3 regions of the Vibrio qinghaiensis genome follow, and region 2 is predicted to be linked to each of the others. Evidence: predicted binding sites of a transcription regulator. Region 2 holds the regulator's gene; each other region holds the start of a gene.
The links. Region 2 encodes PurR, which represses purine synthesis genes. Its sites were predicted from a motif close to TNANGNAAACGTTTNCNTNA; they were not measured.
Positions count from the first base shown of each region.

Region 1 (11,028 bases), 450 kb from region 2:
TATTGACTGCTATTTTTAATAGCTGAATTTGCTCGATGAAGGGTGGACAGTGGAAGAGACTGATAGTGAAGGAGGAAAACCCTTTATCTTTGGTAATGAAAGTGATCACATCCAGATGCAACAAAGCCCCGCATTACTGCGAGGCCTTTAATGTGGTCGGTGAAGAGCCAGATAGTGAAAGAGGCGAACCCTTTTCTATTTGGTAACGAAAACTTACCGCTTCCAAATATAACAAAGCCCCGCATTACTGCGAGGCTTTTAATGTGGTCGGTGAAGAGCCAGATAATGAAAGAGGCGAACCCTTTTCTATTTGGTAACGAAAAAACTCACCGCTTCCGAATGCAACAAAGCCCCGCATTACTGCGAGGCTCTTAAATATGGTCGGTGAAGAGCCAGATAGTGAAAGAGGCGAACCCTTTTCTATTTGGTAACGAAAAAACTCACCGCTTCCGAATGCAACAAAGCCCCGCATTACTGCGAGGCTCTTAAATATGGTCGGTGAAGAGCCAGATAGTGAAAGAGGCGAACCCTTTTCTCTTTGGTAACGAAAAAACTCACCGCTTCCGAATGCAACAAAGCCCCGCATTACTGCGAGGCTTTTAAAGATGGTCGGTGAAGAGGGATTCGAACCCCCGACCCTCTGGTCCCAAACCAGATGCGCTACCAAGCTGCGCTATTCACCGAAATTTTTGCTCTGCACTTAGCGAGCAGTTCCGAGCTTTTTGCCTGGAACGGATGCGTATAGTACGCATCTAAAACTAAGACGCAAGCCTTTAATCTTATTTCCATCAAATAACAAACTCATTGACTAAATTACCATCAAAAACACATAAAACGTGACTAATTACACACCAATAGAAACATTAAGTTAACTTACGCAACATTATTGATCCAGATCAGTGTCGACAAACAGAGCAAACTTTAACTTGGCTGTGTCTTCGAAACTTTGGAGGAAACATGGACTTTTGGCTTGATCTCCTATTTGGTAATGCTGTGGGGCTATCTTCAATGATAGTAATCTTTGGTGCTTTTGGTCTTATGCTGTTTTATGGCGGTTTCTTCATTTATAAAGTGATGAATGACAAATCTCCTCACTAGATCGCTTAGCACCTATTGGAAAATAGAGTAACGCTATGCACCGGAGTCGATTATCTGTCTGCTCCGGTTTTTTATCACGTTAATAACTCTATCTTCTTGATGAATGGCATCATTCGGCTACTCAAGATCGGTTCGATAAGATTATCTGTTTCAAAATAATCTATGGTGCTATGCCAAGAAAAGCACACAATAAGCACATAAATAAAAACGCCTTGGTTAATTACTATTAACTGCTAAAATATCGCAACGTCAATAGGCAACACTCAGAGTGTTGCTTTGTTTTTATTCACCGCCGTTGGGAAACGTAAGAGCAACCTATGTCACAACAAGCCACCACCCGTTTAAACAAATACATCAGTGAAACTGGTTTCTGTTCTCGTCGAGAGGCTGATAAGCTAATTGAACAAGGCCGAGTAACCATCAATGGGTTATTGCCAGAAATGGGCACTAAAGTCACGCCGAACGATGAGGTGTGTATTGATGGTAATCCATTAAAATCAAAAGAAAAACCGATATACATTGCCCTTAACAAACCGACTGGAATCACCTGCACAACAGAGCGCGATATTCCAGGTAACATTGTTGATTTTATTGGCCACCACAAACGTATTTTCCCGATAGGTCGATTAGACAAACCATCTGATGGACTGATCTTTCTGACTAACGATGGTGACATAGTCAATAAGATATTACGTGCTGGTAATAACCATGAAAAAGAGTACGTCGTCCGAGTAGATAGACCCATCACCGACGAATTTCTAAATAAGATGGCCTCTGGCGTGGAAATTCTTGATACGGTGACACTGCCTTGCAAAGTAACCCAAGAAACGAAGTTCTCCTTTAGAATTGTGTTAACACAAGGGTTAAACCGTCAAATTCGTCGTATGTGTGAGGCCTTAGGTTACGAAGTGTTTAAACTACGCCGAGTTCGTATTATGAACATCAGCCTAGACGGCATCCCTAATGGTGAATGGCGTTATTTAAGCGACGAGGAAGTCGCTGAAATATTAGCAATGTGTGAGAGTTCTTGCGGTACGGAAGGCGCGTCCAAGCTTGATGTGACGGGTAAGCGTATTCGCAAAGCCACCGATGCAAAACTATTTGATAGTCGTGAGCAAAATCAAACCTCGACGGCACGCAGAAATCAAAAGCCAAAAACGTTCCAAGGGCGCAATGCCGATGAATTTCGCCATGCTCCAAATACAAAAAGAGCACCGCGCCGACCCACAAATTCATCACAAGGTGCGCCAGCTAATAGCCACAGAAAAAGCAGTACGTTAAGCCTTAAAAAATAATCATCGAACAATGCGTTAATTCTGTTGAGCAATAAAATGACCGTAATGACGCATCACTGAAGCAACGATAAAAAAGGAGAAACATTCGTTTCTCCTTTAAGACAGCATAAAATTAACGCTTATTTCGTACCAAAAATCTTATCGCCAGCATCGCCAAGACCAGGAACGATATAACCTTTATCATTCAATTTCTCATCAATTGCCGCCGTATAGAGCTCCACATCAGGGTGCGCTTTTTCTAACGCCGCGATGCCTTCAGGCGCTGCAACTAAAACGAGAATTTTAAATTGGTTACAGCCGCGCTCCTTGAGCAAATCGATCGTCGCAATCATGGAACCGCCAGTTGCCAGCATTGGGTCAACCACAAGCGCAATTCGCTCCTCAATATTAGAAGCGAGTTTGTTGAAATAAGGGACAGGCTCAAGCGTTTCTTCATCACGATAGATGCCAACAACACTAATCCGCGCACTTGGAATGTGCTCTAAAACGCCGTCCATCATGCCAAGACCAGCACGCAAAATAGGTACTACCGTTACTTTTTTACCTTTGACTTGATCAATTTCAACTGGGCCATTCCAGCCTTCAATCGTCACTTTTTCTGTTTCAAAGTCTGAGGTTGCTTCATAAGTTAGTAGGCTACCCACTTCTGTAGCTAACTCACGAAAACGCTTAGTGCTGATATCCCCTTCCCTCATTAACCCAAGTTTGTGCTTAACTAGAGGGTGTTTAACTTCAACAACTTTCATTTTCATCTCCGACGACATTTAAACAAACCTTCGAATTGTACACACTTTTTATGCTAATTTCAGTGCCAATTATAAACAAAAAAACTGACGCAAACGTTTTCCTTTTTGTTTTAAGCCCTGTTAGAATAGCGCCGTTTTCATATCCAACTTATGACCGAGGACTTCCCCGTGAGCGGTAATAACACTTCTCTTAGTTACAAAGATGCTGGCGTAGATATTGATGCAGGCAATGCACTTGTTGAACGAATTAAAGGCGCCGTCAAACGCACTCGTCGCCCTGAAGTTATGGGTGGCATTGGTGGTTTTGGCGCGCTTTGCGAGCTACCAACCAAATATAAACATCCTGTTTTAGTCTCTGGCACCGATGGAGTTGGCACAAAACTTCGCCTCGCATTGGATATGAATAAGCACGACACCATTGGCATTGACTTGGTTGCGATGTGCGTTAACGATTTGATTGTTCAAGGTGCTGAACCGCTTTTCTTTCTGGACTACTATGCCACGGGTAAATTGGATGTAGATACAGCGGCTGATGTGGTGTCGGGTATTGCCGATGGTTGTGTGCAAGCAGGTTGCGCTTTGATCGGTGGTGAAACCGCTGAAATGCCGGGCATGTACGAAGGTGAAGATTACGATGTCGCTGGCTTTTGTGTCGGTGTGGTTGAAAAAGAAGAGATCATCGATGGCTCAAAAGTGGCAGCAGGTGATGCTCTGATTGCGGTTGGCTCTAGCGGCCCTCACTCAAACGGCTATTCATTAGTTCGCAAGATTTTGGAAGTATCAGGTGCCGACAAAAATGAAGACTTGGCTGGCAAAACGATTGGTGAGCACTTACTGACACCAACCAAGATTTACATCAAATCAGCGCTTAAGATGATCGCCGAGCACGATATTCACGCCATTTCGCACATTACTGGCGGTGGTTTCTGGGAAAACATTCCTCGCGTTCTTCCGCAAGGGACGAAAGCGGTGATTGACGGCAATAGCTGGGAATGGCCAATTATTTTCCAATGGCTGCAAGAAAAAGGGAATGTAACCACTCACGAAATGTACCGCACATTTAACTGTGGTGTAGGACTGATTGTTGCGCTTCCAATGGATCAAGCACAAGCGGCGGTTCAATTACTGCAAGCGGAAGGCGAAAATGCGTGGGTTATCGGTCATATTGCTGAAGCTCAACTCGATGAAGAGCAAGTAGAGATCAAATAACTGATGAAAAGTATTGTTGTTTTAGTTTCAGGAAATGGCACCAACTTACAGGCTATCCTTGATGCGTGTGAAACGAAAATTAAAGATGGCAAAGTAACGGCTGTTTTTTCAAACAAAGCAACTGCTTATGGCTTAGAACGAGCTAAAAAAGCAGGTGCGGCGGCGGTGCATATTGACCCAAATGCCTTTGACACGCGAGATGCGTTTGATGCGGTATTGATGGAGCAAATTGACCAATACGCGCCTGACTTAATCATTCTTGCTGGCTACATGCGTATTCTGAGTGGTGAGTTTGTGCGTCACTATTTAGGACGGATGCTCAATATTCATCCTTCTTTACTTCCTAAATATCCTGGGTTGAATACCTACCAACGCGCGATTCACGCGGGTGATGAAGAGCATGGCACCAGTGTGCATTTTGTGACTGAACAACTTGATGGTGGCCCAGTCATTCTACAAGCAAAAGTGCCTATTTTTGATGAAGATACCGTTGATATTTTGACTCAACGTGTTCAAGCTCAAGAGTATCGAATTTACCCACTAGTGGCACAATGGTTCGTTGAAGGACGCTTGGAAATGCGTGAAGGTAAAGCCTATTTAGATGGCCAATTACTTGGCATGCATGGTTATGCTTTCGATGAATAAATCGTATCTCTGAATAGTGCGAAAAAGGTTGCCTCAACAGCAACCTTTTTTTATTGTCATCTCAAATACGATTCAAACCGCAGTAAATAGAACAAGCTTAAGAATAAAAAACTTAAATGGGTGCTTGGCAGCCTGGCTTTGCCGCGGCAAAGGGAATGTCAGCTAAGGACTGCGCATTGCCATCAACGTATTCGCCATAATGGAAAATCGCATATTCGCCTGGTTTCATTCGTTGCCAAGTTTCATTTCCCGTCAGTGGCTGAGTCGCAATCACAGACACAACATCATCAGGCGTTGTTTCTTCTTGGAAGTTAATCTCGACATCTTCATCAAGCAGGCTCGCTTTACCAAAGGGGGCACGTCGAGTAATCCAGTACAGATGATTCGTGCAATAGGTCACCAAAAACTCACCGTCAGAAAGTAGCATATTAAACACACCTTGCTGCTTCAGTTGATCGCAACACTTCGCAACGAATTGAAACATGCTGAGCATATCTTGAGGCGGTTCAGGATAACGCGCTTCTAACTGCTTTAACAACCAACAGAAAGCTTGCTCGCTATCGGTTTCACCAACAGGGCGATAGCGCCCAGTTTCTAGCTGCTGGTGATCCGTCAATTGTCCATTGTGAGCGAACGTCCAATATCTCCCCCACAATTCTCGAGTGAATGGGTGAGTATTTTCCAAATTCACCCCACCGCGATTTGCTTGACGAATATGGCTAACCACTGCCCGACTTTTTATAGGGTAATTCTGCACAAGCTCTGCAATTTTTGACTGAAAGCTAGGGTTAGGATCTTTAAAGGTACGAAACCCCTTCCCTTCATAGAAAGTGATTCCCCAACCATCACGATGCGGTCCCGTGTTCCCGCCACGCTGAATCAACCCAGTAAAACTAAAGCAAATATCAGTCGGCACATTGGCACTCATACCGAGCAATTCACACATGGTTTAATGCACTCCCTTTTGCAACCACAAACACATTAAAAGAAAAGAACGATGTTGAACTTCTTACGCCATCTCTTTTTCAATCAGTTGGATAACGATGTGGATGATCTTGATATGGATTTCTTGGATACGATCCGCGTAGCCGAAGTGCGGGACACGAATCTCGATATCCGCTAAACCTGCCATTTTCCCACCATCTTTACCGGTCAGTGCAATGGTCTTCATCCCTTTGGCTTGGGCGGCTTCAATCGCTTTCAAAATGTTCCCCGAATTACCAGAAGTCGATAGGCCAAACAGGACATCGCCTTTTGAACCCACCGCTTCCACATAGCGAGAGAATACAAAATCGTAACCAAAATCATTGCTAACGCAAGACAAGTGGCTTGGATCTGAAATAGCAATACCAGGATAACCCGGACGATTCTCGCGATAGCGCCCCGTTAGCTCTTCAGCAAAGTGCATTGCATCACAGTGGGAACCGCCATTACCGCAAGAGAGCACTTTTCCGCCTTGCTTAAATGAGTCGGCAATCAGTTTTGCGGCGGCCTCAATTTGAGCGATGTTATGCTCATCATTAAGAAATTTGTTTAGCACGTCAGCCGCTTCGGTCAATTCACTTTTAATTAAATCCTGGTACATAGATATATTCTCTTTTTAATCTGTTTACCGATAGGCTCCATCAATCAAGAGCCAGTAACAGGCTTGAGTTTACCCAAACCATCTTTTCTGTCGATAGTTCGACTTCAAGAATTGTTGTTTTCTCCCGCTTCCCACTCCAGAAAGCCCTCTATGGGTTGTTTATTTTGAGGTTTTGCCCTACATGGATCACTTTTTGAACAATACAAGGTTTTACATTTCGTTAATAATTTGATTACACTTAGCACTGGTTAGACCACTTACACAAACGAGACGACTAACAACACTCCCCAATGCACTGAGAAAAATCAGCCGCAATGGCGTGAATACAGTCTCAAAGGAATGAAATTATGGACATCTTGCTCTCTATACTTGGTTTTCTCACCGTGTTCGGTGTGTGCCTCTACCACAGAATGTCACTTTTTAGCGCATTAGTTGCGCTAACGGTAACCATGGTGGTTCTTACCCTGCTGGATTACACCGGGGTGATTGGATGGTTGCTGTATTTAGCGGCTATCGCTTTATTAGCCGTTCCCTCTATCCGTCAAAGCGTGATTAGCGAAAAAGCATTAACACTGTTCAAAAAAGTGCTGCCTGCAATGTCACAAACCGAAAAAGAGGCATTAGATGCAGGAACCGTTTGGTGGGAAGCTGAACTGTTTAAAGGCAAACCGAACTGGAACAAACTACACAAAATTGCAGCGCCGACATTAAGTGCACAAGAGCAAGCCTTTATTGATGGACCAGTCAACGAAGTGTGTGCCATGGTTAGCGATTATCAAGTTACGCATGAATTAGCCGACTTACCTCCTGAGGTTTGGCAATATTTAAAAGATCATAAATTCTTCGCCATGATCATTAAAAAACAATACGGCGGCTTGGAATTTTCAGCTTATGCACAATCCATTGTGCTACAAAAGCTAACGGGTGTATCTGGTGTGCTTTCATCCACCGTTGGTGTACCGAACTCTTTAGGCCCAGGCGAACTTTTACAACATTATGGTACTGAAGATCAGAAAAACCATTACCTGCCACGTTTAGCGGAAGGTAAAGAGATTCCCTGTTTTGCATTAACCAGCCCAGAAGCGGGTTCCGATGCAGGTTCAATTCCTGATTTTGGCGTGGTATGTAAAGGGAAATGGGAAGGCAAAGAAGTGTTAGGGATGCGCCTAACGTGGAACAAGCGCTATATCACGCTCGCCCCGGTTGCAACCGTATTAGGCCTAGCATTCAAACTGCGCGATCCTGACGGCTTACTTGGGGATAAAACAGAGCTTGGCATCACTTGTGCGCTCATCCCAACCCACTTAAAAGGAGTTGAAATTGGCAATCGCCACATGCCATTGAACGTTCCATTCCAAAATGGTCCGACACGTGCTAACGATTTGTTTGTGCCACTGGATTTCATCATTGGCGGACCAAGCATGGCAGGACAAGGCTGGCGTATGCTTGTAGAGTGTTTATCGGTTGGACGTGGCATTACGTTACCTTCTAACTCGACGGGCGGAATTAAAACTGCGGCGCTAGCAACAGGAGCTTACGCTCGGATTCGTCGTCAATTTAAGCAACCAATTGGCCATATGGAAGGTGTCGAAGAGCCATTAGCACGTTTAGGTGGTAACGCTTATGTGATGGATGCGGCGAGCAATTTAACCGTAGCTGGTATTGATCTGGGCGAAAAACCCTCGGTCATTTCCGCTATAGTCAAATACCACTGTACCCACCGTGGTCAACGCAGCATTATTGATGCAATGGATATCGTGGGCGGCAAAGGCATTTGTATTGGTCCTGCTAACTTTTTAGCTCGCAGCTACCAAGGTGCACCGATTGCCGTAACCGTCGAAGGGGCCAATATTCTGACTCGCTCAATGATCATCTTTGGTCAAGGCGCTATCCGTTGTCATCCTTATGTTTTAGAAGAAATGAACGCCGCTTATTCACAAGATTCTGATGCCGTTGAGAAATTTGACGCAGCTCTTGCAGGTCACGTCAGCTTCACCATGAGTAATCTTGTCCGCAGTATTTGGTTTGGCGTTACCGATGGTTTTGGTTCATCTGCACCGACTAATGATGCAACCAAACGCTACTATCAACAACTAAACCGTTACAGCGCTAACTTAGCACTGCTTTCTGATATTTCGATGGCTGTATTGGGAGGCTCTCTCAAACGTAAAGAGCGTTTGTCAGCACGCCTTGGCGATATTTTGAGCCAACTCTACCTCAGTTCTGCCACACTTAAGCGTTTTGAAAATGATGGTCGTCCTGTGGAGGATCTTCCTTTGGTTCATTGGGGTCTGCAAGACAGTTTGAAGCAGACGGAAGTCGCCATTGATGAATTCTTAGCCAACTTCCCGAATAAAGCGATTGGTAAGGTACTTCGTATATTGTTGATGCCGATTGGTCGAGTACGCAAAGCACCTAGCGATAAATTAGATAGCCAAGTTGCGCAGATCCTACAAACACCGAGTGAAACTCGTTCACGCATTGGTCGCAACCAATATCTCGCCCCAACGGCGCATAATGCGGCGGGTAAGATTGAACAAGCACTGGACATCATTTTACGTGCAGAGCCTTTGTTCGATAAAGTGTGCAGCGTCACCAATCAACGCCGTCCATTTTTGCGTTTAGATGAAGTGGCCGCCATTGGCTTACAACAAAAAATTCTAACCGAACAAGAAGCACAGCTATTAACGGAAGCTGAGGCTCATCGTTTGTATACCATTAATGTCGATGATTTTGCGCCACAGGAACTGGCCGCAAAGCCTCAATATCCGGCAATAAATGATGTTGCGTAAGTCAATCTATTGAATGTCAAAGGGCGCTTTAAGCGCCCTTTTCTATGACTAGAATACAGAATCAAGAGGTTGCCAACTCGGCAACATCCCTTGTTATTTCTTCGGCATATTCAACTGTAATTCGGGTTGCAACGCCTTTTTCGCTTTAATCTTACGCATCACAAACCACGCTAGAAGACCTATGAATATTGCAACAATATTACCAATCACGATGAACATAATACTGCGACTCGTTGCCTCTTCTCTCATCTGAATAATCAGTTGCTCCTGTTCAAGCCTACGCTGCTTAATCTCTTCTTCCATCTGCAAACGGCGAGTCTCCTCAATGTTAACATCATCCACCACGCTGTAAGTACGCTCTGAAAGTGGGAAATAAAGTGGGCGCTGGCTAGCGAGTTCTGTCGCATATAACCTTCCAGACCAACGATAGTTACCGTTATCCCCTTTGTATGGAATTTCCAAATTAAGCTTGAGTGACTCTTTTCCGGATAGTCCTTCAGTAGCAAAAATATCATCATAAATATTGGCATGCTCAACATGCGCCGCTATCGATCCGGGTTCAACCATGCCTAACTCACCTGCAAAGACAATTTGGTGCGGCGCGCCATCTACTCGGGACTGGATAAAGGTAGTCGACACTGGCGTAGGGTAAACTAACACTTCTTGCTCTTGAGCGCGTAAAAACACACCGTTACCAGAAGTGATCCTAACACGGTATTTACCCGGCACTGGAGTGATAGACAACGCAACCGTAAATACACCATCACCAGGACGTTCATCTAAACCACGTCCATCATCAGCAAATTCACCAATAACCTCAGGTAATGGACGCGCCTCTTTGATCAGTTCTTGTTCATTTTCAACGAACTTAGTAAAAGTCACTTTTAAGTTGACTCTATCGAGAAAGTCTCTCAACAATAAAGGCTTACCATCCGAGGTTAAGCGAGCTGTAAATTTTAATTCTTCACCATGATACAAACGGCTAGGAAATACATCTGTATCCAATTGCAAGTGTGAGATTAGCTTAATGCTATTTTGTTGCGAAACCTTTCCTATAGCCTGCCAAGGGCCAGGCATTGGCTTATCAATTGAAATGATATCCATTGTGGCTTCCTGATACCAACGCATATTCTCATCGTACCGCCACGCGTAATATTTCTTACCATCTGGCCGCACAAGCACCACTGGCTGAGATGACTTTTCGCGATACACGACAAAAGTAATTTGTGAAATGGTTGGATCCACTCGAAAACGATTATCGAGCAGCGACATCGAGGAGGGATTTGCCGCAAAAACGCCAATACTCCACATCAGCGCAGCAATAGCCACCATTATCCTCAACATATTTTCTCCTACTGACGCCAAAGGCAACTTCCACTCTTTTCGACTAGATCCAATCTTTCTTGGTGTGCTTGTAGTTCATCGGCACAAGCACGCAAAACCTTTAGCTTTTTCCGACCTGCGACAGCTCGTTTTATTGACTCTCCTCCCACACTGCCATCACTGCGCGTTCCAGCATTAAATTGTAAAGAGGTTTGCCCACCTGTCATCAGCAGATAAACGTCCGCTAATATCTCCGCATCGAGCAATGCACCGTGCAAGGTACGATGTGAGTTATCGATACCATAACGATCACAAAGTATATCCAAATTGTTGCG
Region 1 is NZ_CP022741.1:2,093,305-2,104,332, forward strand. It holds tRNA gene CCZ37_RS09740 (tRNA-Pro) at 607-683, opposite strand; gene CCZ37_RS09745 (DUF3149 domain-containing protein) at 958-1,098, shown strand; gene rluF (23S rRNA pseudouridine(2604) synthase RluF) at 1,416-2,393, shown strand; gene upp (uracil phosphoribosyltransferase) at 2,513-3,139, opposite strand; gene purM (phosphoribosylformylglycinamidine cyclo-ligase) at 3,308-4,348, shown strand; gene purN (phosphoribosylglycinamide formyltransferase) at 4,352-4,993, shown strand; gene CCZ37_RS09770 (class II glutamine amidotransferase) at 5,106-5,939, opposite strand; gene lpcA (D-sedoheptulose 7-phosphate isomerase) at 6,003-6,578, opposite strand; gene fadE (acyl-CoA dehydrogenase FadE) at 6,926-9,370, shown strand; gene CCZ37_RS09785 (TIGR03503 family protein) at 9,464-10,714, opposite strand; gene dnaQ (DNA polymerase III subunit epsilon) at 10,723-11,028, opposite strand, start outside.
Region 1: purM (phosphoribosylformylglycinamidine cyclo-ligase) is a predicted target of PurR. The motif match lies at 3,225-3,244, and genes of this name have one in related genera.

Region 2 (11,028 bases):
GGCATGGAATGCAAATATAAGAATGAAATAAGGAGAATTAAAATGGCTGGTGTTTTAGGTATGATCCTCGCTGGTGGCGAAGGCTCTCGCTTGATGCCTCTAACGGAATCGCGTAGTAAGCCTGCTGTGCCATTTGGTGGCAGTTATCGTTTAATCGATTTTGCTTTGAATAATTTTGTAAATGCGGATCTGATGCGCATCTATGTACTGACACAATTTAAATCTCAATCTCTATATTTACACATGAAGAAAGGTTGGAACCTTTCGGGCATCACCGATCGGTTTATCGACTCAATCCCTGCACAGATGCGTGATGGCAAGCGCTGGTATGAAGGCACTGCAGACGCTATTTATCAAAATATCCGCTTTATTGAACTCTCTACCCCCGACCAAGTATGTATTTTTGGCTCTGATCATATCTATAAAATGGATATCCGCCAGATGCTCGATTTCCATAAACGTGTAGACGCAAAACTGACCGTTTCTGCGCTGAGAATGCCATTGAAAGAAGCGTCTCAGTTTGGTGTAATTGAAGTTGATGAAGCTGGAAAAATGGTCGGCTTTGAAGAAAAACCTTGTAACCCCAAAGCGATCCCTGGGCACCCAGACCTTGCACTTGTTTCTATGGGTAACTACATATTTGATACAGATAAGCTCTGTGCAGAACTGCGTCGTGATGCTGAGGATAATCAATCCAGCCATGATTTTGGCAAAGATATTATCCCTAAACTTTTCCCGGAAGGAGAGGTTTATGTCTATGATTTTTCAACCAATAAAATTAAAGGCGAAAAAGACACAACTTACTGGCGTGATGTTGGTACGATTGAGGCCTATTGGGCAGCGCACATGGATCTATTAGAGCATGATGCCGATTTTTCGTTGTATAACCGTAGCTGGCCTCTGCATACTTATTATCCACCATTACCACCTGCAACCTTTGTTGATTCACACGATCGTAAAGTACAGATCACAGACAGCTTAATCTCTGGTGGAAGCTATATTCAAGGTGCGAAGATTTACAAATCTGTACTAGGTTACCGCAGTAACATTGGAGCCAACACTTTAGTGAGTGAATCTGTGATCTTAGGTGATGTTAAAATCGGTGAAGGGTGCACAATTAAGCGTGCGATTATTGATAAAAACGTCGAAATAGCACCTGGTACCATGATTGGTGAAGATTTAGAACTTGATAGACAACGTTTCCATGTTTCTGATGAGGGCATCGTTGTTATCGCAAAAGGAACAAAAGTTGGATTCTAGAATGGAAAAAATCGATGTTTGGTTTACCGTTTCAGAAGCTCAAGGTTTGATCAAAAGTGGTGGTTTGGCTGATGTGGCCAAAGCACTGCCTAAAGCACTGCAAGAGTTAGGTCATCAGATAGCTATTGTGCTACCGGCTTATCGTTCTATCTCGGGCATCTCTGATGCCCCTATCGTGCTTGAAACTGAGCTTACTCATTGGCCGCATACCTCTTATTCGGTTCGTCAAATGGAACTTGATGGAGTCCTTGTTTACCTAATTGAATGTGAACAATATTTTGGCCGAGCACAAATGTATGGCGAGAATAACCAAGCGTACGCTGATAATGGCGAGCGTTTTGGTTTCTTTTCAGCAGCTAGCCTAGATGTTTTACCTAAGCTCGGTAAAAAACCAAAGATTATCCATGCAAATGATTGGCATACAGGGTTGGTTCCATTTTTGTTGAAAACGCGTTACCAGCATGACGCTTATTTTTCTGATATGAAAAGCGTATTGACTGTTCACAACGCGATTTTTAAAGGTATTTTTTCTTATCATCAATTAGAGATCATCCCAGAATTGAACTTATCTGGCATGGAATTTTTACGCTACGGACACGATCACGTCAGTATGCTCAGAGCCGGAATTGCCTTTGCTGACAAAATCAATGCCGTTAGCCCTAATTATGCTTCCGAGCTGCTAACACCGCTTGGCTCTCATGGGTTGGTAGATGATTTTGTTCACCGAACTAGAGATTTGCACGGCATCGTTAATGGGTGTGATTATAGTGAGTGGAATCCACAAAACGATCAATTTCTTCCTCTTTGCTACAACGATGAGGCTGAGTCACTTCAAGCGGGTAAGCGGGCGAGTAAGCGCATGCTGCAAGAAGAGCTGCAATTACCTCAGCGCGAAGTGCCTTTGTTCGGGATGGTCTGCAGACTCACTCATCAAAAAGGTTTTCATTATATATTACCTATACTTGAGTCTTTCTTACGCAATGATGTCCAACTGATTATTGTTGGTACAGGAGAGCCAGAAGTTGCTGCTCAGCTAAACAGAATAGCGGCGAAGCATACTGACAAATTTGCATTTGTTGAAGCTTATAGCAACCGTTTTGCACATTTGGTTGAAGCTGGTTCTGATTTCTTCTTAATGCCCTCCGAATTTGAAGCTTGCGGTTTGAATCAGATCTACAGTATGGCCTATGGCACGCTGCCCATCGTTCGTGAAGTCGGTGGTTTAAAAGACACCGTACGTGATTATGATAAATTTCCTCAAGAGGCAACAGGGTTTGGGTTTCATGAACCTTCTCCTGAAGCACTGTTAATTGCGATGCAACGAGCGGTATTGTTTTATTTACAGCATCCTGATGTTATGTTGGAAGTTCAGCAAAGAGCAATGCGGCAAGATTTTAACTGGCAGGATTCAGCGAAAGAGTATATTAAGATGTATCATCTGGCGATTCATGGCTGATGTTTTATAATAAATAAGGCGCTTCGGCGCCTTATTTGTTAACTGTGCAGCCTAATAGACCCGTGCGTTTTTTCACTCTTAACAGCGAGTTTTGTGGTAGTCTTAAACTTCTTAAATTGAAGATGATTAACGGTTTTGTATGTCTCATAGCTTACTTTTCCATAAAACTTACCTCCATGCTACCAGTGATGAATGGGTTGTCTTTGTGCATGGTGCAGGGGGAAGTTCATCTATCTGGTTTAAGCAAATCAAGGCCTATCGTGAGCATTTCAACTTGTTACTGGTTGATTTACGAGGTCACGGAAAGTCAAATCAACTGTTTCAAGAGTTGATGGCAAATCGTTACACATTTAAATCGGTCACTCTTGATATTCTCAAAGTGCTCGATCATTTGAAAATTCACTCTGCCCATTTTGTTGGAATGTCACTTGGTACTATTATCGTGCGTAACCTTGCTGAAATGGCAGCAGGACGAGTTCGTTCAATGGTTCTTGGTGGCGCTGTAACCCGTTTGAATGTGCGCTCTCAGGTGCTCGTAAAGTTAGGCAATTTGAGTAAACACATTATTCCTTACATGTGGCTTTATCGTCTGTTTGCTTACATTGTGATGCCACAACGCAACCAAAAAGAGTCGCGGCATCTTTTTATTCGAGAAGCGAAGAAGTTGTGCCAAAAAGAGTTTAAACGCTGGTTTATGCTGACATCAGAAGTCAATCCTCTGATGAAATGCTTCAAAGAGAAAGAGCTGCATATTCCTACACTTTATCTTATGGGGCAGCGTGACTACATGTTCATTCAGCCTGTTAAAGAGATGGTGGCAACGCATACACAAAGCATGCTACTAGAGATCCCAGATTGCGGTCACGTGTGCAACGTTGAACAATCTGAGATGTTTAACCACCATTCAATTGAGTTCATACGCCAGCATCAGAGCCGTTAGTTTGAATCTAAACAACCGCAGTACCAGCAGGCTGCAAACTGCGGCTCGTTTTCTTCACTACACTGTTTACAAATCCAATACGTTTTTTCGCTTATTTCTTCGCTCTGATAAGCCATTAGTCGTACTTGAGCATCGGCTATTTGGGTTTCATCTAATAGCCATACATATGGCAAAGTTTCTTCTGTAAAAGGCAACTCTCCACTTAAACCGTATAAATTTTCACCTTTCACTTCACAGTGGATGTTGAATTGCTGTAAATACTGGCAAACGATGTAGGCTTCTATCGGATGGCTTGAAACGAAAATCTTCATTGCCATTCACTTCAAGCAGAAGTAGGGTTTTTATTTAATTTGGTCATAATCCACTTAGTGATAAGTGGGAAAAGACCGAGTAGAGCAAATGAAAACAAAACCGAAGGAGACACAATACCAGACAAATTTTCAATTTCAGCTAGTTGAGTTCCAGCATTCAGATAAACGGCAGTGCCGGGTAGCATACCGAGTTGGCTAATCAGGTAAAAGCGAGCCACAGATATGGGAGTTAGGCCCATTAATAAATTAATCAAGAAAAAAGGGAAAACAGGAATTAAGCGCAGTGAAAATAGATAAAATGCGCCATCTCTTTCGACACCTTGATTAATCGTTTGCAGCTTTTGACCAAACTTTGTTTGGATCCACTCTCGTAGCAAGAAACGGCTACTCAAAAAGGCGATTGTTGCACCTATGGTACTGGCAAAGGAGACAAGTAGTAAACTCGTCCAAAAACCAAACAGCGCAGCGCCCAATAACGTGACGACCGCCGCTCCAGGGATAGAGAAAGCAGTGAGCACAATATAGAGTGAAAAATAGATCAAAGCAGCGCTGATCACGTTTTGACTAATGTATTCGTTTAATAGCATTTGCTGTGCTTTGGCATTATCTAACGTTAGATAGTGGCCAAAATTTACAATCAAAAAGACAATAAAGGCCAATAAAGCCAAGCCTAAGAGAAGTTTTTTATTCATGGTATTCCTCAAAACGACATATTTTACTAGATATAGTGAAGAAGACAGAGGAAGTCGAATTTATATTTCAAAACGGGATGAAAAAAAACGCCCGCATGGTGATGCGAGCGTATTTGATTATTTAATCGAGATATTTATTTACTCGGAGGTTAAAGGCTTTTAGCTAATTCATCGCGTCGAGATTGTGGGATAACCGACCAATGCTTGCCTTCAATCGCACCTTCAAGGGCCCATAGCAATTCAAGACTGATTGAAGAAGAATGGGTTTGCTGAATCGCTTTATAGGCTTCCAAGGCTCCTTTGCTTTGCAAATCTGTCACAGATTCAATCCCAGCTTTCTTGAGCATACGTTCGGTGGCGAGACGAAGGTTTGGGAGATCTTTTAGACGATCTGGCTTGGCTTGGGCTTGAATCTCTCGCTCTTGTTTTGCGATTTCGAGTGCGACAGCAGCATCTCGTAAAATGAGCGAAGGGTTTTGCCAACAATTGTCAGGCAATGCAAAATATTTCGTGACGACAGGGAACCCGCGTTTTTTATAGATATAGGGCTCATAGCCTTGCTCTTTAAAGCGAGAGGTTGACAAATCGTCTGCGCGAATATGAAGTTTATCGTTTACGACCAAAGCAAACATGGTGTCATCGACAAAAATGCCGAAGCCGCCAAACATTGAACGAGACTTAACACGTCCAAGTTGTTCGAAGAGTCGCATAGAATCTTTAAGTATTGGTTTATCCATGCTGTAAATTCTCGGTGTATGGGAAAAACGCCACCAAAATCAGGTCCGAGAGATTAGCAAACTTATGCAGAAAGAGTGTCAGTAAGGAGTAAACTTAACGTTTGCATATTTGCCATCGGCAACCCCGCTACCTATTGAATATTCAGTTTAGGCCGGAGGCTTTGCGTCCCATCCTTTCAAATGGTTTGCCCTGTGCGTGACTTCTAATAATAAGAATATATAAATTTTTGGATGAGCATCACGTTTATTTATTATTTGCGTGATGCTTATTCCAAATTTACTATTATTTGATACGGCGTTCTGTCTCAAGTGTAGGAAAATTCCTAAAATTGACATTTGTCGCTTGCTTTAAATAATGACACTATTTTGTGATATTTTTTACTGTGTTGCGTTCAACAATCTCGGGGTGCATCTCAAACACACGACGTTCATGCTCTTTGTCTTTAATGCGTTCCAATAGGATTTCAAAGGCGTTTTTCCCTACTCGTCGCTTTGGCTGGTGAACCGTGGTTAACGGTGGCGAGAAGTATTCAGCCAGTTCTATATTGTCATAGCCAATAACAGACATGTCATCAGGAATACGGATGCCTTTTTGTTGCAAGCGACTCATTAAACCGAGAGCCATTGTATCGTTAAAGCAGAAAACAGCCGTTGGGCGTTTGTCCATGGCGGCGATCTTGTCGGCGGCGAGAACCGCCGTATCACATTCGAAATTACCTTCTAAAATCCAATCGTCATGCGCTTTAAGGCCTGCTTCGGCAAGCGCACGCTTAAACCCTTGAATTCGCTCTTGGCACGCCGCTTTTTCAAAGTGTCCACTTAAGCAAGCAATGTCAGTATGTCCATTATCAATAAGGTATTTGGTGGCGAGATATCCGCCTTCCTCTGAGTTATCAATAATTTTATCCGCTTGAGAACTTTCAGGGCCCCAATCCATGATAACTTTCGGAATGTCTGAATGACGATCAAGCATCTCAAGCAGTTCTTGGGTGAGGTCCGAGCACATGACTAACATACCATCGACACGTTTTTCCGCTAGCATGCGGATGTAGTCGCGTTGTTTCTCGTAAATACCGCCGGTATTGCACAAAATAAGTGTGTAGCCTTGGCGGTAGCAGTAACTTTCAACACCATCGATAACCTCAGAAAAAAATAAGTTTGTCGATTGGGTCACTAACATACCAATGGTACGGGTGGTGTTGCATTTTAAGCTGCGAGCGACTGCACTTGGTGCATAGTTGAGCTCTGATACCGCTTCCATCACTCGTTCTTGGGTTGCTTCAGCCACAAAGCGAGTTTTATTGATTACATGCGATACCGTGGTGGTTGATACGCCCGCTAAGCGTGCAACGTCTTTAATCGTAGCCATAAATTCTCTGTCCTGTCGATAACTGCTGAAAGTGGTAGTCACGAAGAGCAATTCAGCGGTATTAGGCCTATCAGTGTCATATTGAAGCCTAAAAGTAGTAAAAACACAAAAACCGCCTCTAGACAGCGGTTGCATCTTCAATTCATTTTTTTATCGTTTGCGGCCAAGATTCTAGTCCGCAAATGTCGATCAAGCAACGAAAAATCCACCGAATAAATCGGTCAACAGTCACAACTGACCGATTTAGTAATAGATATTAACCAGGTTATCTCATTGGTTTGATAAATAATCGCGGTCTAAGTGAAGAAATGCGACTAACAATTCGCTTGCGGCACCATAAAAACCAAATTGATCAATTTGTTGGCAACGAAGATGGAATTGTGGGATCCAAGAGAGCAAATGTTGTTCAATAAAATCACACTGCTGCGTAAAGGCTTGTTCAAAGTGTGCTTCTTGCTCAAGTTCATTGGAGCGAATGACCAAGTTACCTAAGAAATCCAGTTCAATCGCAATGTGGTCGGCGGGTTCGTTGAGTGCATCGTTGACTGTAATGTGATGGGCTGCCATCAAATCCGACATTGCTCTGGCTGGTTCGTCATTGAGCAACCCTGATTTTCCAATGTAAATTGAGGCATAGGGCAGCGCGGACTCCTTATTGGATTTTAAAAAAAGATCACAGAAATCGGCTGCGAGCTCAAGCTGTGCGTCTTCTTTGTCTTGCAATCGGTTTAGTGCATCAACTAATTTATCAATAGCAGGTTTAAGTGTCGTATTTTCAGCCAACCCTGAAAGAAATGTACGAATAGCGGACGTATGGTATTGCCCTAATTCATGTTCCGAAAGTTCTTTCACAAATAAGCTCGAAAGCCACCAATAAATCTCGGCACGCTGTTCATTAAAAGCTTTTATGTCTTGCATAGTACTGGCTCTCCAAGGGTGTGGTTTTGCGAAAATCGTTTTTTAAAAGTAACTGCTGTAAGTGTAACTAATAAAAATGAATAGCAGTCACTAAGAAAATGAAAAAATATGAGTGATTTTTTCATTAAGTTAATGGATGTCCGGAAGGTTGTTTTGAATCAATAAACTCTCATCTTTCTTAATTTTAAAAGTTGTACGACTAGAATTATGACTATTTATGAATAGAATGACTTTGTACAGAATCTCGAGCCGAGGTTTGAACCTTTCTATAGAGTAAAGTGGTGTAAATGAGCTATCACGTATTAGTCGTTGAAGATGACGCAGTTACCAGCAGCAAGCTGACTGGATACTTTCAAAATGAAGGTTATACAGTAACACAAGCGGAAAGCGGTACTCAGATGAGAGAAGCGTTGAAAAGCAACGATATAGATTTGATTATGCTAGACATTAATTTACCCGGTGAAGACGGTTTAATGTTAACGCGTGAGCTACGCAGCCAGTCTGATATTGGCATCATCCTAGTGACAGGACGTACGGACAGTATCGATAAAATTGTTGGTCTTGAAATGGGGGCCGATGATTACGTGACTAAACCTTTTGAATTGCGCGAGTTACTGGTGAGAGTGAAAAACTTGCTGTGGCGGATCTCGGCAGTAAAAAACAAACTGAGTGAAGAGAGCTGTGTATCTCACAATGCGAATTTAGTGCGCTTTAGCGAGTGGACCTTTGATATTCAGCGCCGTGCGCTGAGCCGTAATGGTGAACCCGTAAAACTGACCAAAGCGGAATATGAGCTCTTAGTTGCCTTGTCGTCATATCCGAATCAAGTCCTTAGCCGTGAGCGTATTTTAAATATGATCAGCCATCGTGTGGATGCACCTAACGATCGAACGATTGATGTACTGATTCGACGCATGAGGGCGAAGATGGAGTTTGATCCTAAGAATCCGCAAATCTTTGTGACTGTGCACGGTGAAGGTTATATGTTCGCTGGTGATTAGCTGAGTGGTCGCGTGTGTAAAATTGGCGTTGGGCCGTGCTTTTTTATTCCCATGATTTTTTCTAGCCGCGATTACTAAGAAAAACGGAGCACATAAGTGGCTCCGTTTTGGGTTGAATATAATAGCTAATAGCTAATAGCTAATTGCTATTGATGTCTAACTCTGTATCACCATGCCCGGAGGCCCAATCACGCAAGCCTTGCCATAATAAGCCTAACGTCTCATACCAGTAACGCTCAGTTTGTTCTAAATAACGCGCTCGAGGAGCGTATTTTTCCCAAGCTTGTGCAATATTGGTTTGCGCTAAGAAATTGGTTGGCGCAGGTATTGGGTCAATACCTGCTGAATGAAACTCCTTCAATGCTCTTTCCATATGACTGGCCGATGTTACCAAAACCAGCCGGCGCTGCTGGACAAATGCGGCCGCTTGTCGCGCTTCTTCCCAAGTATCTTTGGCTGTTTCGAGCAATATAATATCAGATTTACTCACTCCAAGCGCCAATGCCATGACGGCCAACATACGTGCATGGCTAAATTCAGAGCCGCCGGAGTAGCCAGATAAAATCAACTTTGAGCCGGGGTACATACGCATGACGCGGATGCCTTCGTTTAAGCGTACCAACGCAGTGCGGCTGAGTTCAGAGGTCGGGGGGATTTGGTCATCCACTACGTGACCGCTGCCTAAAACCATCACATAATCGATGCTGCCATCAACGGGGAGAAAAGCCGAGTATTGTCTTTCCAAAGGCATTAGCATGCGTGTTGCGAAGGGTTGGAAAGAGATAAGAAATATCCCCACTAAAGAGAAGAGGACAAACATACAGCCAGTCTTACGTCTGACGGTGAACATTATGAGCATTAATCCGACAAAACCGAGGATTAGCATCGCCGGAAGAGGCATTAATAATGAGGAAATAACTTTTTTCAGCTCAAACATATACAAAATAGTCCGAAAAACCACCACTTGATAATAAAAAGGAACAAAGCCTCTTTATTCCTGCCATTCCTATGACAGAATAGCAGCACGATTCGCTATCATAACTCAAGCCACTGTGACTGAAGACCGGAATTTCGACGATATTGCCCACAAATTTGCAAAAAACATATACGGCTCTGACAAAGGTGAAATTCGTCAAGTCATTGTTTGGCAAGATCTTGAGCAACTGCTCGCTTTGTTGAGCAACCACCCAAAACCTTTGCAAGTGCTTGATGCTGGCGGCGGTTTGGCACAAATGTCACAAAAAATAGCCAAGCTTGGACACCAAATCACGCTGTGTGATTTATCCTCTGAAATGCTTCAACTTGCGGAACAAGAGATCTGCAAAAATGGTCTGCTTGAGCAGTATCGGTTGGTACATTCCCCCGTGCAATCCATCCAATCGCACCTTAGTGCGCCAGTCGATGTGTTGTTGTTTCACGCGGTGATGGAATGGTTAGCCGAGCCAAAACCCGCATTGCAGAATTTGTTAGAGCAAGTTAGGCCAGGTGGTATGGCATCAATCATGTTCTATAACCATCATGGCTTGGTGTACAAAAACGTTGTCTGTGGCAACATTCCCCATGTATTGGAGGGCATGCCGCATCGCAAGCGGTTTAAGCTCCAGCCTCAGCAAGGGCTAAAACCTGAAGAAGTGTATCAATGGATCGAAGAATCAGGATTTGAGATTTGTGGAAAATCGGGCATCCGATCATTCAGTGACTATATTGGGAATGTGAAAAATATGGGTGACTACCAATATGAAGATGTACTGGCACTCGAACAACAATTATGTAGACAAGAGCCGTACCTCTCGCTAGGTCGATACATTCATGTATGGGCGAAAAAGAAAATAGAGCAGGAATAACAATGAGTGAGATGACTCAGAACGCTGCACAGCAACCTATTGATGAATTGGTTAGCTGGGTAAAACAGCATGATTTCTCATTGAACCTGACGACAGAACGACTGGCGTTCCTTATTGCCATTGCAGTATTGAGTAACGAAAGGTTTGATGAAGAATTAGGTGAAGGTGAGTTACACGATGCGTTTGCCATCGTAACTCGCTTATTTGAAGAAACCGGTGAAGCCTCCGCGTTTCGTGCCAATAATGCGATCAATGAGTTGGTAAAACAGCGCTTAATGAGCCGCTTCACCAGCGAGATGACTGATGGCGTTAGTATTTACCGTTTGTCACCGTTGGCTATTGGTATTACGGACTATTACGTCCGTCATAGAGAGTTTTCCAAGCTGAAGCTCTCAATTCAGCTTTCTATGGTTGCCGATGAAATGGCCAAGGCGATTGAAGCCGCGAATAAAGGCGGTACCCCAGGGCATTGGAAAAAGAACGTCTACGGCGTATTAAAA
Region 2 is NZ_CP022741.1:1,644,725-1,655,752, reverse strand. It holds gene glgC (glucose-1-phosphate adenylyltransferase) at 43-1,260, shown strand; gene glgA (glycogen synthase GlgA) at 1,262-2,716, shown strand; gene CCZ37_RS07570 (alpha/beta fold hydrolase) at 2,856-3,656, shown strand; gene CCZ37_RS07565 (putative signal transducing protein) at 3,653-3,967, opposite strand; gene CCZ37_RS07560 (TVP38/TMEM64 family protein) at 3,979-4,659, opposite strand; gene CCZ37_RS07555 (TfoX/Sxy family DNA transformation protein) at 4,809-5,396, opposite strand; cyclic di-GMP riboswitch class I at 5,511-5,596, opposite strand; gene purR (HTH-type transcriptional repressor PurR) at 5,758-6,765, opposite strand; gene torD (molecular chaperone TorD) at 7,036-7,683, opposite strand; gene torR (two-component system response regulator TorR) at 7,971-8,684, shown strand; gene elyC (envelope biogenesis factor ElyC) at 8,824-9,621, opposite strand; gene cmoM (tRNA uridine 5-oxyacetic acid(34) methyltransferase CmoM) at 9,737-10,528, shown strand; gene mukF (chromosome partition protein MukF) at 10,531-11,028, shown strand, end outside.

Region 3 (11,028 bases), 820 kb from region 2:
AATGACGTCTTCCTAATAAACGCACCAAAAGGAGTCACTCGGGGATCATTTTTTGTTGCTTGTGTAACCTTGTTCCCATTGTCCATGGCACGCATGCTTCTGAATTTCCATACTTTGATAGATTTTCCATCCAGTCCATAGCGCATCTGTTTGAAAATAATAGGGCCTGGTGAGCTGAGTTTCACGCCTACCGCAACCGCAATAAGGACAGGGCTGATTAAAATCAAGATAAGACTACTTAAGACTAAATCTTCAAAACGTTTTAGCCACGTACCTAACCCATTGAATGGTGTATCAAAAATACTAAAAGCATTAACATCGCCGATGGTATACCAACGCGAATGCAGTAAATTGAAGGTAAAAAAATCCGGCACAATATAGGTATTCACTGTGCTATCCGAAAAGGCCTCTAGAATCTTGCTGATTCGATGCTGGGCTTGCATTGGTAGTGCTATGTACACACTTTTTACTTGACCGTTTTTGGCAAGTGTTAATGCATCATTAACTTTACCGAGCACCGGAATATCTCCTGCAATACGTTCATCACTTCTGTCATCGTAAAAACCAGCAAGTTGGATACCTAACTCAGGGTTATTAATGAGATTTTTCGATAGTTCTAGGCCTTGCGGTGTCATGCCTATAATGACCGCTTTGGTGGTGTGGTAACCTTTTTTATGCAGATAATAAATGACTGTAAATGCGACGAAGCGCCAAAGCAGTAATAAAGTAAATGAACCCACAAACCAGAAACCTAAAATTAAGCGTGAGAAATCGCTTCCTGTTTTTGTGAAATAACCAACTAAAGTTAAGCAGCCAACGGTTGAAGCCCAACAAAATGCAGTATGTAGAGTTAAAACTCTAAGTTTTGTGGTTCGCCAACCGCTATATATATCAAGGCTTTCAGCAATAAAGGAATAGAAAATAACCCCTAAAAGTCCCACTGATATATAAGACATGGTAACGATATGTGAGTGAAACTTAAGTGTAATATACATAGTGATCAGTATTACTAAACAATCTATCAGGCGGTAGAAAAATTTACCTTGATAGTTAGAAATACGGATCCTTCCTCTTTCACCCATTGTAGAAGCTCCTAACCGCTCAATTATTAAGGTAACGAATGATAATTATTTTTTAGCAGTCCATTCTCATATTAAGCACCGACGACTTCAACTGATCAGGTGCATCAAAAATAAGACGCGATGTGTGATATATAGAATGCATGACTGTATGTGGGTTTTTTCAATTTGAGATAGAGGAGTGGCGAAAGAAGACGCCTTGTGCAACTAAAAAGGTTCCCGTTAAAATGGGCAACCCAATCTTCTTTACGTGCGTGTGCTCGCATCAATAATGAAATTTTAATAATTAAGAATGGCGAACATAGTAAAGAAAAAGCGATATTTTCGGTAGATAGGGAGTGAGAATTGAGGTAAACCTATGTAATTGCCGTTTTACAAGGTGTAAAGCAGAATGGTTGACATTCGGCTTATCATTATCCAACTTACTGTTTAGCATGAGTTACCTTACCATCCATCATGAAAAAACCGCATGATAATTTCTGTAATTTGTTCTTTATGACCCAGATCAAATTATGTAGAATATGCGACATATTACGGTGACGAAAACGTTTGCTTTTGGTCGTTGTGTGGTTTTTTGAAACTTTCAGTAAAATCTGAGTCAGGAGATACAGATGCTTAAGCGTGATATGAACATCGCAGATTACGATGCGGACCTGTTCGCAGCCATTCAAGAAGAAACCCTTCGTCAGGAAGAACACATTGAACTTATCGCTTCGGAAAACTATACAAGCCCACGTGTAATGGAAGCGCAAGGTTCACAGCTCACTAATAAATACGCTGAAGGTTACCCAGGTAAACGCTATTACGGTGGTTGTGAGTTTGTCGACAAAGTGGAAACGCTGGCGATTGAACGTGCATGTGAATTGTTTGGTGCAGACTATGCGAACGTGCAGCCGCATTCAGGCTCACAAGCAAACAACGCGGTTTATATGGCTTTGCTTAACGCAGGTGATACCGTATTAGGAATGAGCTTGGCACACGGTGGCCATTTGACTCACGGCTCTCCTGTTAACTTTTCCGGTAAATTGTACAACATCATTCCTTATGGAATTGATGAGAAAGGCCAAATTAACTACGAAGAGATGGAAGCATTAGCGGTTGAGCATCAGCCAAAAATGATCATCGGTGGCTTCTCTGCTTATTCGCAAGTTTGCGATTGGAAAAGAATGCGTGAAATTGCTGATAAAGTAGGCGCGTACTTGTTCGTTGATATGGCGCATGTAGCTGGTTTGATTGCGGCGGGTGTTTACCCTAACCCAGTTCCTCATGCCCACGTAGTGACGACCACTACCCACAAAACACTGGCAGGTCCTCGTGGTGGCCTTATTCTTTCGAATGCAGGTGAAGACTTATATAAGAAGCTTAACTCAGCGGTGTTCCCCGGTGGTCAAGGTGGTCCTTTAATGCACGTTATCGCAGGTAAAGCGGTCGCGTTCAAAGAAGCACTAGAACCGGAGTTTAAAGAGTATCAAAAACGTGTCGTGGCTAATGCGAAAGCGATGGTGGCTGAGTTTTTAGATCGTGGTTACAACATTGTTTCAGGTTCCACAGAAAATCACCTATTCCTTGTCGATTTGATCGATAAAAATATTACAGGTAAAGATGCTGATGCAGCATTGGGTGCGGCTAACATTACAGTGAACAAAAACTCGGTGCCGAATGATCCGCGTAGCCCATTTGTGACTTCTGGTATCCGTGTGGGTTCTCCATCAATTACTCGTCGTGGTTTTACTGAGGCTGATGCAAAAGCACTAGCTGGATGGATGTGTGATATTTTGGATAACATGGGTGATGAATCTGTTATTCAAGCAACGAAGGCAAAAGTGTTGGAAATTTGTAAGCGTTTGCCTGTATACGCGTAGTTTTACGCACAAACAAAAAAGCTCCTGATATTCAGGAGCTTTTTTGTTTGGTCACTATTTATTATCAGCAATAAGAATAGTGGGTTCTCACTGTTTAATTTAATGCGCTTTACAGAACTATTTTGCAATGCTGAGCAATGTGCCAGACTTACATTGAAAAGAGTAATATTTCGTGCTCTCGTTAAATTTACCTAAGCCCTCACCATCACAATACTCAATATTAATATTGCGCATCGTATCAAGTGTTTTTTCGCTATTTAAGGCAAACTTAGAGCCGTCAGCGCAGACAATACGAACACGACCATCGTCACTCACCGAGTAAATGTTGACTTCAGTATTACAAAGCTCAAAGGAGGCTTCACGATAGTTATCTTGCTGAGTATTAGACGCGCAACCGGTCATTAAAGTAGCGGCAGCAAGGGCTAATGTACTGATCGTTTTCATGTTAATAAATCCTTAGCTTTATTGTCTATTTTCTATGTCGTTAGCCTATAGAACATAGAATCAATATTCAAGCTTCAATCACTACCAACCGAACTGAGTCCTACAAGCCGATGAGTGAACATCGGCTTTACCCAATGGTTAGCGTGTGGTTACTTCACTTCTAGCCCTTTGGCTTGCATATCCGCATGATAGGAGGAACGCACGAACGGGCCGCAAGCTGCATGAGTAAATCCAAGCTCTAGTGCGATCTCTTTAAGTTCGTCAAATTCAGACGGTGGGACATAGCGTTCAACTGGTAGATGATGACGGCTCGGAGCCAAATACTGACCCAGAGTGAGCATAGTGACGTCGTGAGCTCGAAGATCTTTCAATACTTCCACTATCTCTTCTTTTGTTTCACCAAGCCCCATCATGATGCCTGATTTGGTTGGGATAGTTGGATGTTGTTGCTTGAATTTCTTCAACAGTTCCAGCGACCATTTATAGTTTGCCCCAGGACGCGCTTTACGATATAGGCGTGGTGCGGTTTCTAAGTTGTGGTTAAACACATCCGGTGGGTTATCTTTGAGTAGTTCAAGGGCGATGTCCATCCGGCCACGAAAATCCGGTACTAACGTTTCGATACGGATCTCTGGGTTTAATGCTCTAATTTCACGATTACAGTCGGCAAAATGTTGGGCACCACCATCACGTAGGTCATCACGGTCAACTGAGGTGATAACCACGTATTTCAACTTCATATCCTTAATGGTTTGCGCCAGTTTTTGTGGTTCATTTGTTTCTGGCGCATTTGGCCTTCCATGAGCAACGTCACAGAATGGGCACCGTCTTGTGCAAATGGCGCCTAAAATCATAAAGGTGGCAGTTCCGTGGTTAAAGCATTCTGCTAGGTTGGGGCAAGACGCTTCCTCACACACCGAATGAAGATTGTTCTTACGCATGGCCGATTTGATCTCTTGAATGCGCTGGCTATCACTGGGTAGCTTGATTTTCATCCACTCGGGCTTACGCAAAACTTCTTTCTGTTCGGCGGCAGGCATATTTTTTACAGGAATTAATGCCATTTTGTCAGCGTCGCGGTACTTAACGCCTTTTTCCATTTGTATTGGTTTGCTCATGCTTTTTACCTTTGAAGAGGTGCTTCTGTGCTGAATTCTACTTGCTCGTAAGCCAATATGTTAACGAGTTCTTTTATTAGTTGTTTTTCTATGGTTTTCAGTTCTGTTGGGCCGCCCAGTTCACTGACTTGAGCCATTTCCAATCCCTGGTAGCCGCAGGGGTTAATGCGTAGGAAAGGAGAGAGATCCATATTGACGTTCAATGCTAAACCATGAAACGAGCAACCTTTACGGATCCGTAGCCCAAGAGAGCAGATTTTTTTCCCTTTGACATAGACGCCAGGGGCATCTGGTCTTGCGGCTGAGTCAATACGGTATGCTTGCAAGGTATTGATCACGATCTGTTCAATTTTGGTCACTAACTCTCTTACACCTAATTTTTTGCGGCGCAAATCGATCAAGAAATAAGCCACCAGTTGGCCTGGACCATGGTAGGTAACTTGGCCGCCTCGGTCACTTTGTACCACAGGAATATCACCAGTATCGAGAAGATGCTCAGCTTTACCTGCTTGACCTTGGGTAAAGACTGGTTGATGTTCGACAAGCCAAACCTGATCAGGTGTGGTTTCAGTTCTTGTATCGGTAAATATATGCATAGCTTCCCAGACAGGAAGGTATTCTTGGCGACCCAGACGTTTTACAACAAGCAAATTCAGCATCAACGTGACTCATCTACCGTATAAATAAAGTTTTTGCATTATAAACATCTTCCAGCGAATGAACTACCGATGAAGGCGATAAATTTGTCCTTAGTGTGATGGGGTGTATTCTAGCGGTATGATTTATATTAAAAAAGCAGCCAAAGCTGCTTTCAAAAAAAATTGAATAAATCAAATATATGAGAGGTTAGACATCTCGATTACGATTTTTGGGTTACAGAACCATACGCACTATGTCAATCTCGCCTAGCTCTTTATACAGTATCTCAACTTGTTCGATAGAGGTGGCGGTAATGTTAATCGATAAGGAGTGATAAGTCCCTTTTGCACTGGGTTTAACCCGTGGGCTGTAATCGCCTGGAGCGTGACGTTGGATAACTTCAAGAACCTTCTCTGGAAGTTCAGGCTTTGCATGGCCCATCACCTTGTAAGTAAATGAACAAGGAAACTCGAGTAAGTCTTTGAGTTTTGCATCAGAGTTGATAGTCAGCATAATGGAAGCTCCCGTTGATAATTCGATTTGCGGTGGCGAATACTACAGCGAATGTTGATGGAACTCAATAATCATAAAGCCGCGGTATGGCGGCTTTATTTTACCTTTTCTCAGGGAGATCAGAATAACCCTTTGAAAAGCAGAATGATGTAGTCCCAAAGACGGCTAAATATGCTGCCTTCATCCACATTTTCTAATGCCAAAAGAGGGTATTCAGCCACGTCTTTGCCATCAAGCTGGTAGTACAGCTTACCGACCACATCACCTTTGCTTATTGGCGCTCGCAGTTCTTTTTCAAGCACAAAGCTCGCACTAAGATCTTTCGCTTGACCGCGAGGCAGTGTGACGTAGGTATCTTCACTGACGCCAAGCGCCACTTTATCTTTGTCACCCATCCAGATTTTTTCTTCAACGAATGTTGCGCCTGCTTTGTGTGGTGCGACGGTTTCGAAGAATCTAAAGCCATAGCTCAGAAGTTTTTTGCTTTCTGATTTACGAGCATTTTCATCTTTGGTACCCATAACCACAGCAACGAGGCGCATTTTCCCTTCAGTTGCTGAGCTAACTAAACTGTATCCAGCATTGCTCGTATGGCCAGTTTTAATGCCATCTACGTTCATACTTTTATCCCACAGTAAACCATTACGGTTATACTGGGTAATCCCGTTATAAGTATACTTCTGCTCTGAATAAATACGATACTCGTTTGGGACATCACGAATCAATGCTTGGCCTAGTAGCGCCATATCATAAGGTGTTGAGTACAGATTTGGATTATCTAAGCCGTGCACGTTAGCAAAGTGCGTATTACTCATTTTTAGTGAACTTGCCCACGCATTCATTAGGTCAACAAAGGCGTCTTCAGAACCTGCAATGTGTTCAGCCATGGCCACGCACGCATCATTGCCAGACTGAATGATAATGCCTTTGTTCAGTTCTTCTACGGTAACTGTGGTGCCGACTTCAATGAACATTTTTGAAGAGTCAGGATAATTCTTCGCCCACGCATTTTTACTGACCACCACTTTATCTTGCGGAGAGATATTGCCACGTTTCAGTTCTTGGCCAATCACGTAGCTGGTCATCATTTTCGTCAAACTTGCTGGAGAAAGCTTGGTGTCCATCTCTTTTTCTGCCAGCACTTTACCTGAGTGGAAGTCCATCAATACATAGCCTTTAGCGGCAATCTGAGGAGCATCGGGTATGACGATCGGCGCAGAAAATACTGAGCTAGTAAAGGTTGCAGAAAGCGCAATAGAAGACGCTAAAATCGGTTTTAAGAATGTGTGTTTTTTCATGAGGAATGCAAATTTTCTTATTAACTGTCCATATCTTAACAGAAACGACCTATCAAACCAGAGCTTGAAGCAAGAACACTGGATTTGATGAGTCACTGAGTGACGGGTTGCGCTTTGATGAAGGCGGTCTCGTAACCGAGCAATTTAACTTTTTCTAGCGTTTGTTGAGTCAGCGCATCGTCATTAAATGGCCCTAAAAATACGCGATGAATGCTATTTACACTATCTACAAAGCTTTCAACCGTCAAAGTTTGACCTAATTGATCTGATAAAGTTCGTATTCTTTGCTCTGATTTTGAGGAGGCAACTTGGATAATGTATTGAGCCTTCTTTTTCTGTGGTGACGTCGTGATCGGTTTATCGATGGTGATGACTTCGATAGCCACATTCGCAGTCCCGGCTTGAACCACACCCAATTTGTAAGCGGCAGCGTAACTTAAATCAATAACTCGACCCTCATGAAAAGGACCGCGATCGTTTACCCGAACGATCGCAGTTTTTTTGTTATCTAAATTCGTTACTTTAACGTAGCTGGGTAACGGCAACGTTTTATGGGCGGCCGTCATCGAATACATGTCGTAGATTTCACCGTTGGATGTCAGATGTCCATGAAACTTTTTTCCATACCACGAGGCTTGGCCCTTTTCTGTAAATCCTTTGGCCTCTTTGACAATGGTGTAGTTTATGCCTCTCAAAGTGTAATTCTTGTTGCCACCCAAACTATAGGGTTCGTATTGCGGATGTGCATCTTCAATATGCTCAACCGAAAGTGGCGTGTTAGGGGCCACGTCATCTGTTATTGAATAGCGGCTTGAAGAGCTACAACCGATGAGAAATAGACTCGTTAATATAAAGATAAATAGGGAGTTTCTCATGCTTAGGTTGCCTTAGAAAATGCTTTTCGGTGAGTGTGGATAGACATCAGTATACCAAAGCCAGCCATGAGAGTGACCATGGATGTGCCACCATAGCTGATGAGAGCCAAGGGAACACCAACCACAGGTAAAATACCACTGACCATACCAATGTTGACGAAAACGTAAACAAAAAAACTGAGCACAATACTTCCTGCCATCATTCGCCCAAAAGCCGTTTGTGCGTTGCTCGCGAGGTAGAGTCCGCGTCCGATGATAAAGAGATAAATAGCGAGTAAGCACAAAATGCCAATCATGCCCCATTCTTCTGCAATGACGGCAAAAATGAAGTCAGTATGGCGCTCTGGTAAGAACTCAAGTTGTGATTGTGTCCCGTGTAGCCAGCCTTTTCCTGACAAGCCTCCTGAGCCAATAGCTATTTTACTTTGAATGATATGATAACCTGCACCGAGTGGATCGGATTCTGGATTGAAAAGTGTTCTGACGCGGGTTTTTTGATATTCACGCATCAAAAAGAACCAAAGTACGGGTATAAACGCACCTAAAGCAACGGCAGCAGAAAAAATGATTCGCCAGCTTATGCCAGATAAGAAAATGACAAAAATGCCGGAGGCTGCAATCAATATTGAAGTGCCAAGATCGGGCTGCTTCGCAATTAACACGGTAGGAATGAACACCATCAATAACGAAACAACTAAGGTCTGGATGGTTGGTGGAAGAGAACGTTTGCCTATGTAGCGAGCGACCATGAGAGGCACTGCGAGTTTGAGCAATTCTGAGGGCTGAAAACGAACAAAGCCTAGATTTAACCAGCGCTGAGCTCCCTTGGATGATTCGCCAAAAAACAGCACACCGAGCAGTAGTAGTACGCCACAGAAAAACATAAATGGCGCAAGAGACTCATAAGTTCTTGGGGAAATTTGTGCAAGAAAGATCATCACACCTAAAGCCAGTGCCATTCGCATAGCTTGACGATCCATCATGTTTAGGCTTTGACCGCTAGCGCTGTACATCACGATCAGCCCAAATCCCATCAATAACAAAATACCCAGCAGTAATGGCAAGTCGATGTGCAAGCGCTCAAAAAGCGCTCGATTTTGTCCTGTTGAAGGATCCAGTTCCATTATTGTTCAGCCTCTTTACCTAAAATAGCGCGGTCAAATATTTTCCTCACAACGGGGCCGCCATTGCCTGAGCCTCCGCCGGCGTTTTCGAGTACCAGAGTGACAATGAGCTTTGGATTGTCTACGGGAGCAAAACCAGTGAATAGGGCATGGTCACGAAGGTGCTCGGCTAACTCTTCAGCGTTATATACTTGGTTTTCTGCCAAACCAAATACTTGTGCAGTCCCAGATTTTCCAGCGCTGACATATTTCATATTGGTAAATGAGCGTCGTGCGGTTCCTTTACTACCGTGATTTACGAGGCGCATACCATTGATTGCAATATCCCAATAGCGTTTTGGCACCCCTTCGATCGGTGGCGATGTTTCTAGTTCTGAAAGCTCTTGTCTGCTGAACTCTTCACCATTTTTGAGCGTCGAACGCAATAAATGTGGCGCAATGACTGTACCATGATTAACCAGTACAGAAGTGGCTTTGGCTATCTGCATCGGTGTTGATGTCCAATACCCTTGGCCAATGCCGACCGGAATCGTATCACCTTGATACCAAGGCGTTCGGTGTCTTGCCATTTTCCACTCACGCGTTGGCATGTTCGCTTTACCTTCCTCGTAAATATCCAAGCCCGTATAGTCACCAAAGCCAAATTTCATCATCCAGCTAGAGAGGCGATCAATTCCTAAGTCGTAGGCTATCTGATAGAAGAAAGTATCGACAGACTCTTCGAGCGCCTTATTAATGTCCACTCGACCATGCCCCCAGCGCAACCAGTCTCGGAAGGGGCGCGTTTTGGAGTTTGGTATCACCCAATAACCAGGATCATTACGTGTTGTTGTTGGGGTTATAACCCCCTCTTGAAGTGCAGCGACGGCAATAAAAGGTTTAATCGTTGAGCCGGGAGGGTAAATACCAAGTGTCGCTCGATTGACTAACGGGCGGTCTGGGTCATTGAGAAGTTCGTTGTAGGCGGCGCTAGAAATACCATGTACGAATGGGTTTGGATCGTAGCTTGGACTTGATGCCATGGTAAGGACACCGTTATCTTTTGGATCGAGCACTACAATTGAACCTCGACGGCCATCTAACAACTTGTGCACATAAAGCTGCAGGTCAATATCTAAGCTTAAGACAATGTCTTTTCCTGCCACGGGAGGGACGTATTTTAAGGTGCGAATGATGCGTCCTCGGCTATTGACCTCAACTTCTTGGTAGCCTGCCGTCCCGTGCAGCACATCCTCATAAAAGCGTTCAATCCCCAGTTTTCCAATATCACGAGTGGCTTGGTAATTGGCTGAGCGCTCTTCGCGTTCTAGACGTTCCATATCTCGGTCATTGATCCTGGATACATAACCGATGACATGAGTGAGAACTTCGCCATAGGGGTAGTAGCGTTTTAGGCTTGCGCTTACTGATACACCGGGAAATTTGTGCTGATTGACCGAAAAAATAGCCACTTCTTGTGGTGTTAACTGTGTCAAAAGCGGCACTGAATTAAATCGGCGTGTCTGACGACGCTCTTTTTCAAAGGCAGCAATTTTTTCTGGTGAGATGGTTAGGTATTGCTGTAAGCGCGTGATCGTATCATCCATATCGCGCACTTGCTCAGGCGTGATCTCTAAGTTGAATACTGGGCGGTTTTCCGCGAGTAGCACACCATTGCGGTCATAAATTAACCCTCGATTAGGCGCAATCGGGACGATTTTGATTCGATTATCGTTGGATCGCGTTTTGTAATCTTGATATTGGTTAATTTGAATATGGTACAAATTGGTAAGCAGGACACCCACCAGCATTATGATCGCAATAAAAGAGACAATTGCTCGGTTGCGAAACAGCCGAGCTTCTGATTGGTAGTCACGAATTTGGCTACGCTTACGTAACATGAATAGTTATTCTCGGTGATAAGGGTGATTCGCCGTAATACTCCAAGCGCGGTACAAACTTTCTGCCATGACCACTCGAACCAAAGGGTGAGGTAGTGTTAACGGCGAAAGAGACCAGCTCTGCTCTGCGGCGGCTTTACATGCCGGAGAAAGCCCTTCAGGGCCACCAATTAAAATCGATACATCACGGGCATCA
Region 3 is NZ_CP022741.1:826,392-837,419, forward strand. It holds gene vpsL (exopolysaccharide biosynthesis glycosyltransferase VpsL) at 1-1,082, opposite strand, end outside; gene glyA (serine hydroxymethyltransferase) at 1,691-2,941, shown strand; gene CCZ37_RS03985 (hypothetical protein) at 3,059-3,385, opposite strand; gene lipA (lipoyl synthase) at 3,535-4,503, opposite strand; gene lipB (lipoyl(octanoyl) transferase LipB) at 4,509-5,162, opposite strand; gene ybeD (DUF493 family protein YbeD) at 5,377-5,655, opposite strand; gene CCZ37_RS04005 (serine hydrolase) at 5,775-6,953, opposite strand; gene CCZ37_RS04010 (septal ring lytic transglycosylase RlpA family protein) at 7,046-7,828, opposite strand; gene rodA (rod shape-determining protein RodA) at 7,831-8,952, opposite strand; gene mrdA (penicillin-binding protein 2) at 8,952-10,832, opposite strand; gene rlmH (23S rRNA (pseudouridine(1915)-N(3))-methyltransferase RlmH) at 10,839-11,028, opposite strand, start outside.
Region 3: glyA (serine hydroxymethyltransferase) is a predicted target of PurR. The motif match lies at 1,617-1,636, and genes of this name have one in related genera.